2 linked regions of the Paraglaciecola psychrophila 170 genome follow. The protein of the gene in region 1 interacts with the protein of each later gene in a pairwise test. Links are inferred from orthologs where the notes say so. Each region holds a gene or a part of one and is shown on either strand. Other genes may lie near its edges.

Region 1 (5,583 bases):
CTCACCTTCTGCACCAGTGAAATGCTTTCAAGCTGGCGTGGAAGCCTCGTGTGATTTAACATTTTCAAATGATGGATTTGAAATTTATGGAGCAAATTTTGGAGATTCATTACCAGACCAACTCGCTGCTAATAACTTCTTAAATGTGAATTTACGCGCCGTTCGCAGCAATAATAATGTGTGTGAAGCGTTATTAATCGGTCAACGAGATATCAACCTAACCTATAACTGTGACTCGCCTGATACATGTCTCACTCCGCTTAATGGGATCAGCATTGCTGGGGATGGCTCTGGTGAAAGTACTGGAAACATAGAAGTTGAATTTGACTCGCTAGGAGTGGCGAGTTTAGACGTACTTAATTACCCCGATGCTGGACGATTAACCCTTAGAGTTCAGGCTGAAGTGGAAGGTGTCACTATTACCAACTCTGATATCAAAACCGTTGATGTCTATCCCAGTTACCTGCAATTAGCTGTTGCTCAAAGCGAGTTACTCTATGCCAGTTCCGGTGAACAAAATAACTATATCGCCGCTGAACCTTTTACTTTTTCTATTGGTGCCTACGGGGTAAACGACGCCCTGTTACCTAACTACCAAGCTGAAAACGCGCTGCTAAAAGTTACCCGTATCCAACCAGCGAGCTTGGGTAGCAATGGTAGCTTTAAATATTCTGACACGGGTATAAACAGCGCATCAATCGGTAGCAGTTTTGCCACAGCATCAGGGTTAAGCTTTAGTGCTGGCAAGCACCAATATACAGGGGCTTATTACGACGAAGTGGGGCGTATAAATATCGATGTTAAGGATGAAACTTATCTAGGCAATGAAATTGTATCAAACGGTAGTTTAACCTTAGGCGACTTTTACCCTGCGTATTTTGACGTTGCTGTATCTGTGCAACCAACCTTAGCTGATACCTGTGGCGTATTTAGTTATATTGGTGAAACTATTGGTTTTGCAACAAATCCAGAATTAACCGTCACAGCTTACAACGCCCTTGATCAAGTAACCGATAACTACAGCGACACCGATTGGAACTATCTACCGGATGAGTCAACTCTTGAAACCAATTTAAGTTATTTGGACAGCTCTACTTACACTGTAACAGGCACAGCCCGTGAAATAGATGTGGGAGATGCACCCATAGTGACCAACAATACCAATTATGACGGTTCGGGCACTGTGGCAATCAATAATGGCCTATTCCAATATAATAAGGTCGGCACAAACAACTCGACTTTTGACATTACATCGCCTTTTAGCGGGTCCGTGGACCTAGTTTTTGCTAGTGGATTTTTTACTACCACTTTTACCGGTAAAGGGGGCTCTGACTCAATTTGTTATCGAGATAGTTATGTCAGTGCCAGTTGTAATAGTCTGAGCATAGAAAATGTAATAGGCACAGAAGTTCGTTATGGTCGGATATCGCTATCTAGTACTTATGGGCCTGAAACCGAATCATTAGTTGTGCCGATTCAAACAGAATATTACGATACAGGACAGTGGTTACTGAATAAAGCTGATAATTGTACCAGTATCGCTTTTGAAGAAAGTGCCAATCATATGGAATTATTACCAAGCGGCAGCACTGATATTACCGGTGACATCAATACTATTTCTAGTACTGGGATGTTGTTATTGGGCGTGGCTGACGACAATAATGACTTTTTACTCAGTGCACCAGGTACTATGGGGGAAGTGAAATTACAATTAGATCCCAACAATGACGCCACTGGTTGGTCAGATTACTTAAATTATGATTGGAATGCAGACGGTTTCATTAATGCAGATGATCACCCCGAAGCTACCGTCACTTTTGGCCAATTTCGTGGAAGCGATAGGATCATTCATTGGCGAGAGATGTTTAATTAACATATGTACCCAATCTACTTTATTTGGGCTCCCACACTCAAGGGTGCAGTGGAGTCCAATTATCATAAAGTGCGCGTTGTATTTTGAGTTGGTTTGGGTGTGAATAACTTAATCGATGTTAATAAAATAGCGTTTCCCATTTAACATACTTGCTCTTTTCGTTGTAACTCAATGGCATAGTTGTGATCTGGTAATGTTACGCCCGATTTTTGTTATGACATAAATAGTTGCCATCAAGCATCCAGATTGGAGTCGAATAATGAACCGTATAGCTCAATTCACTCTTATCATTGCCCTTTCGTTTAGCCAAAATATTCTGTCTAGCGATCTATCGGTTGCAGATGTTGAAAACAAAATATCTGTAAAACAATCCGAATACGACAATTACAACAGCTCACTTGAAGCATAAATTGCTAATGCCGCCAGCTTGGAAAAAGAGCTTGGAGCACTTCGCAAAAATGCCATACTCGCTGATGCAGATAGACAATCTGCACTAATAGAGATGAATTTAAAATATGAACAAGTGATTGATGATCCTGAATTAGATATCACCCCAGTAATAGAAACTTACGCAAAAGCAGTAAGAACCCATAAAGCAATTAAAGATGCCATCACCGATAAATACAACCAGTGGCAAGGAGATTTGCAAGATGTGGAACAAATGCAAATATCTAAACATAGCCTACTGAATACTATCGAAAGTTTAAAAGAGCAACTAAACAGTGCTCGAATCGATCGTTTATATCAAGAATTTAATCGCCAGGAAGCGATTGTAGTCTGTCAGAACATTGCTTGTGACAGAGACGAAACGTTAGGTAAATATAGTGATCGTGGTAAAACGCTTGCAAAACAAAAAGCGTCAAAACGTTTCCTAGATAACCTGAATCCTGTTTAAGAAACTAAACTAAATACCTGTTCCAAGATCCGAACTTTCGACTAAAAGAGATGAATCTAAAAAGGAACAGGCATGAGTAAATTTGTTGAGTTGTTTTGTGATGTCGATTATTTTTGCAAAGTATTTATACCTCAATGGTGTAAACAACTGCTTGAAGACGGTACGCGAAAACGTCAAAGAGAAGGGCAAATGACCACCAGTGAAATTATGACGATTGTCGTCAGTTTTCATATGTCACATTACCGTGATTTCAAAAACTACTCTCTTGGGTATGTATCTCTTGTCTACAAAAATGCGTTTCCAAATTTATTGAATTACACACGATTTCTAGCGGTCAAAGGTGTCCTGATAGCATGACTTATATTGGCTAAAAATTCTGATTTCGCTTAGTTTGCCGCACGTGCTTCGGTTTTCGCTTTTTCTGCTTCACGGGTGCGCTCTATAATTTGTTTTCCAAGTTCTCTTTGAAATCTTCTAGCTCTTGATTACGCTGAAACAGTTCTAAAGATTTTTGTTCTAAAATAACTTCAGCAGCTCACCGAGCTTGACGCTCTCTTTGACAGAGTTTTTTAGATATTTCTTCATTCATCTGAATTCTTAAAATTTATCGCTAGGTTTCCAACTTATTATAGTTATTAACACAGTTTTATAGTTTCTTTTGAGGTCAAATTCATAAAAACGTGTTGAAACTGTTATTTTTATGGTCTTGTTGATGCTCTGTACTTGCCCAAATCCCAGTGCATTGGTACAGTTAACGAATATTAATCTTATCAATAAAAGTGCGGTTTTTACATGTTCAAAAAGCTACGGGGAATGTTTTCCAACGATTTGTCAATCGACCTCGGCACAGCAAATACGCTAATCTATATAAAAGATAAGGGTATTGTTCTCAATGAACCCTCCGTTGTTGCAATTCGTCAAGAACGCGGTACAGGTGGCCCCAAAAGTGTCGCTGCCGTCGGGCGTGAAGCAAAACAAATGTTAGGCAGAACCCCTGGTAATATAAAGGCAATTCGCCCCATGAAAGATGGGGTTATTGCTGACTTTTATGTCACAGAAAAAATGCTTCAGCATTTTATCAAGCAAGTACACGATAATAATTTTTTACGCCCCAGCCCCAGAGTTTTGGTATGCGTACCTTGCGGTTCAACTCAGGTCGAACGACGTGCAATTCGTGAGTCAGCTTTAGGTGCGGGTGCTCGTGAAGTTTATTTGATCGACGAACCTATGGCTGCTGCTATTGGGGCTGGCTTACCAGTTTCAGAAGCAACAGGCTCTATGGTGGTAGATATTGGTGGTGGTACCACAGAAGTAGCCATTATTTCACTCAATGGTATCGTGTATTCATCTTCAGTTAGAATTGGTGGTGATAAGTTTGATGAAGCTATTATCTCTTATGTGCGTCGTAATTTTGGTTCGCTTATAGGCGAGGCAACAGCTGAACGTATTAAACATGAAATTGGTGCAGCGTACCCAGGCGAAGAAGTCAAAGAAATTGAAGTACGTGGCCGCAACTTAGCAGAAGGTGTACCACGTGGCTTTACACTTAACAGCAATGAAATTCTTGAAGCCTTGCAAGAGCCTTTAACAGGTATTGTGTCGGCTGTTATGGTGGCCCTTGAACAATCACCACCAGAACTAGCCTCTGATATTTCTGAACGCGGCATGGTACTTACCGGTGGTGGAGCCTTACTTAAAGACTTAGACCGTCTTCTTATGGAAGAAACCGGTATACCCGTTGTGATTGCAGATGATCCACTTACCTGTGTCGCAAGAGGGGGTGGTAAAGCATTTGAAATGATCGATATCCATGGAGGCGATCTGTTTAGCTACGAATAATAGTTATTGAAATTTCATAGTAATCAAGGCGACATCATGTCTCCTTTAGGCAGACGATAATGAATTTAATGTTTTCAAATGGACCCTCTTTGCCTAATAGACTTGCGCTGGGTCTTTTTCTGTCTATCGCACTGATTCTGTTCGACCACAAGCTAGACGGGTTTGGCACCACTAGGGTGTACCTCAATTCATTGGTTAGCCCACTGCAATACCTAGCTAATCTTCCCGGCCAATTGCTCAATGCCAGCGCAAGTCGTTTTGTTTCTCACGAACGGTTGTTTGATGATAATGCTAAGTTGACTCATGATGCTATGGTGATGAACGGCCAACTGCAACGCTTAACTTTTTTGCAAGAAGAAAATGACCGTTTACGTAGCCTTTTAAATTCGCCTGTGCAACACAACACCCGCAAAGTTGTAGCCGAACTCATGGCCGTGGATAACAACCCTTATAGTCATCAGATAGTCATTAATAAAGGCGCTATAAATGGGGTGTATGAAGGGCAACCTGTTTTAGATGCTAAAGGCATTGTTGGCCAAATAATGCAAGTGAGTTCGACTAATAGCCGTGTATTGCTCATAGCAGATGTCACCCATGCCATACCGGTTAGGGTAGCGCGAAATAACGTGCGTTTGATCGTTTCTGGTTCTGGCAGCTTGGATGAGCTTTTAATCCAACATGTTGCCCATAGTAGTGATCTGAAAATAGGTGATATATTGTTATCCTCAGGCTTAGGCAATGTATTCCCAGAAGGTTACCCAGTAGCCACTATCACATCCATTATTCGAGATGAAAGTAGGCCATTTTCCCAGGTCAGAGCAAAACCTATTGCCCAACTTGACAGGTTAAAGTACTTATTATTACTCTGGTCAGAGCGCACATCTGAAGATAAACAAGCAGTAAAAGAGATTATTTCAAAATGAGCTTACGCAATTATTTTATCGCGCTGAGTATTATCATCGCCTTGGTACTCCAG
Region 2 (2,899 bases), 4.3 Mb from region 1 along the record:
TGATGAGTTTGTTAGCTTTTGCGGTAGTCAAACTTAATGCTTGGTTAGAAGATGAACAACAAGCGCCAGTGCAAGATATTGTGGTTTCAGGTGAACTCATTTTTATTGATATTAAGTATATAGAAATGTTGATAAAACGAACCCAACCAGGAAGCTTTTTTGAGTTAGATGTGAATCAAACCCATCAAACGGTTGAAGCTATGCCATGGGTTTACCGGGCGTCGGTTAGAAAACGTTGGCCTAGTGGTTTAGAAATTTTTGTGGTTGAGCAACAACCTTCTGCTGTTTGGAATGGCGATATGTTGCTTAATCAATATGGTGACGCATTTGATGCGCAAATTAGTAGTGACGAGCTGAATTCGAAAATAACGCTGCCTAATTTATATGGACCAGGTGGAAGTGAACAGACCGTATTACAGGGATACCGTAATATGCAGTCATTATTAGAGACGTCCAATTTATATATTGTAGAAATGTTTTTAAGCGAACGTTTTGCTTGGAATGTTGAACTGAACAATGGGATTAAATTGAATTTAGGACGCACTGAATTTATTGACAGATTACAGCGATTTGTGGATTTATTACCGCTAATTTCGCAACAAGACAGACAGGTGGATTATGTTGACTTGCGTTATGACACAGGTTTAGCCGTAGGCTGGAAAACCTTTGTTAAAGCTGCATAAATAAAAGCAAGATAACAACTGAATAATAAGAGATTAAATTAACGTGAGTGTGTTAACTGTAATGAGTGGGATGAGTGCGATGAGTGTCAGAGTTGAACAATATGTCTAAGGGTACAGAAAGAAAGCTAATAGTTGGCTTAGACATAGGCACCAGTAATGTTAAAGCCGTGGTGGGTGAGTTATTAAATGACAACTCTATTAGCATTGTGGGTGTGGGTAGTCATGCATCTAAAGGTATGGATAAGGGAGGCGTGAACGACCTTAATCTTGTGGTGCAATCCGTTAAGCGTGCCATACACGAAATGGAATTGATGGCTGACTGCAGCGTTTCTTCGGTGTTTATGGCAATTTCGGGACGCCATGTGAAATGTCAGAACGAAAGTGGCATGGTACCGATTAATAATCAGGAAGTGACTCAGGAAGATGTAGACAACGTAGTTCATGCTGCGCGTTCTGTGCCTATTGCTGCCGAACGCCGCTTGTTACATGTATTACCACAAGAATTTACGATTGACGTACAAGAAGGTATTAAAAATCCTATCGGTATGTCAGGCGTTAGAATGGAAGCGCAGGCGCATATTATTACCTGTGCCGATGACATGGCCAAAAATTTGGTCAAATGTGTAGAACGCTGTGAATTAACTGCTGACCAACTGATTTTTTCAGCATTGGCATCTAGTTATGCTGTATTGACTGACGATGAAAAAGAATTAGGTGTGTGTGTAGTCGATATCGGTGGCGGTACTATTGATATGGTAATTTATACTGATGGCGCTATTCGTCATACTGCGGTGATTCCAGCAGCAGGAAATCAAATTACCAGCGATATCGCTAAGATATTTCGTACACCGATTAGCCATGCTGAAGAGATAAAAATTAAACATGCCTGTGCTCTAAAAGATATGGTCAGTATGGAAGAAAATATCGAAGTTCATAGCGTTGGCGGTAGGCCATCAAGAGCTATGTCAAGGCATACATTAGCCGAGGTGATCGAGCCTCGTTATCAAGAGTTGTTTGAACTGGTACATGATGAAATCCGTGCCAGTGGATTAGAAGAGCAAATTGCCGCTGGTATAGTATTAACAGGTGGTACGGCAAAAATGGAAGGGGCGGTTGAATTTGCAGAAGAAATTTTTCAAATGCCGGTTCGTGTAGGTGAACCCTTGGGAATGAAAGGGTTGTCTGAATATGTCGAAGATTCAAAATTTGCTACAGCGGTAGGTCTTCTGCAATACGGAAAAGAGCATGTCATAAGTCAACTAGCGATGAAAAACAAGGTTAGTGAAGGGGTGTGGCAACGAATTCAAAGTTGGTTTAAAGGTGAGTTTTAAGAATATTTATAAACACAAACTTTTAAACGATAAAAAATGGGCAGCAGGCAAGGATGAACTCCTGACTGCTTTTATGTACAAACCGGAGAGTGAAAATGTTTGAGTTAATGGATAGTCATAGCGAAGAAGCTGTAATTAAAGTGATTGGCGTTGGCGGCGGCGGCGGAAATGCGATAGAGCACATGGTGGCACAGAATATTGAAGGCGTAGAGTTTATTGCCATCAATACAGATGCACAAGTGTTGCGCAGTTCTTCTGCAAATGTGACATTGCAAATTGGTTCTGGTGTGACCAAAGGTTTAGGTGCAGGCGCTAATCCTAATATCGGCCGCCAAGCTGCAGAAGAAGACAGAGAAACCATACGTCAGGCACTTGAAGGCGCTGATATGGTATTTATCACTGCCGGCATGGGGGGTGGTACAGGTACAGGTGCAGCACCAGAAGTAGCCAAAATAGCTAAAGAATTGGGTATTTTGACTGTGGCTGTAGTCACTAAACCTTTCCCGTTTGAAGGTAGAAAACGTACCGATTTTGCTGAGCAAGGCATCGAAGAGTTATCTAAATACGTTGACTCATTGATCACCATTCCGAATGAAAAATTACTTAAAGTGATGGGCAAAGGTACGCCGTTGTTACAAGCATTTAGTGCTGCTAACGATATTTTAAGTGGTGCAGTACAGGGTATTGCAGAGCTTATTACACGTCCTGGACTGATTAACGTGGATTTCGCCGATGTCAGAACCGTTATGTCTGAAATGGGTACCGCAATGATGGGCCATGGCAGTGCGTCGGGTGAAGACCGTGCAGAAGAAGCTTCAGAAAGTGCGATTGCTTGTCCTTTATTAGAAGATATCGATTTGTCTGGTGCTAGAGGTATTTTGGTCA

What was found.
Region 2: the proteins of C427_RS22525 (region 1) and ftsA interact in binary tests that used the Escherichia coli proteins (3 or more experiments, as listed by UniProt). The link is inferred for Paraglaciecola psychrophila 170 from one-to-one orthologs.

Annotation. Positions count from the first base shown.
Region 1 is NC_020514.1:5,113,525-5,119,107, forward strand. Bases 2,617-5,583 are described here. They hold C427_RS22525 (rod shape-determining protein), read left to right. Parts: upstream 2,617-3,560; coding sequence 3,561-4,607; downstream 4,608-5,583. Other genes in these bases: C427_RS22515 (hypothetical protein), read left to right, coding at 2,617-2,768; mreC (rod shape-determining protein MreC), read left to right, coding at 4,667-5,530; mreD (rod shape-determining protein MreD), read left to right, coding at 5,527-5,583. Also shown: C427_RS22510 (LamG domain-containing protein), read left to right, coding at 1-1,873; C427_RS26620 (hypothetical protein), read left to right, coding at 2,133-2,282; more of C427_RS22515, read left to right, coding at 2,301-2,616. UniProt on the Escherichia coli protein: Forms membrane-associated dynamic filaments that are essential for cell shape determination. Acts by regulating cell wall synthesis and cell elongation, and thus cell shape.
Region 2 is NC_020514.1:854,774-857,672, forward strand. It holds ftsA (cell division protein FtsA), read left to right. Parts: upstream 1-784; coding sequence 785-2,014; downstream 2,015-2,899. Other genes in the region: C427_RS03775 (cell division protein FtsQ/DivIB), read left to right, coding at 1-683; ftsZ (cell division protein FtsZ), read left to right, coding at 2,110-2,899. UniProt on the Escherichia coli protein: Essential cell division protein that assists in the assembly of the Z ring. May serve as the principal membrane anchor for the Z ring.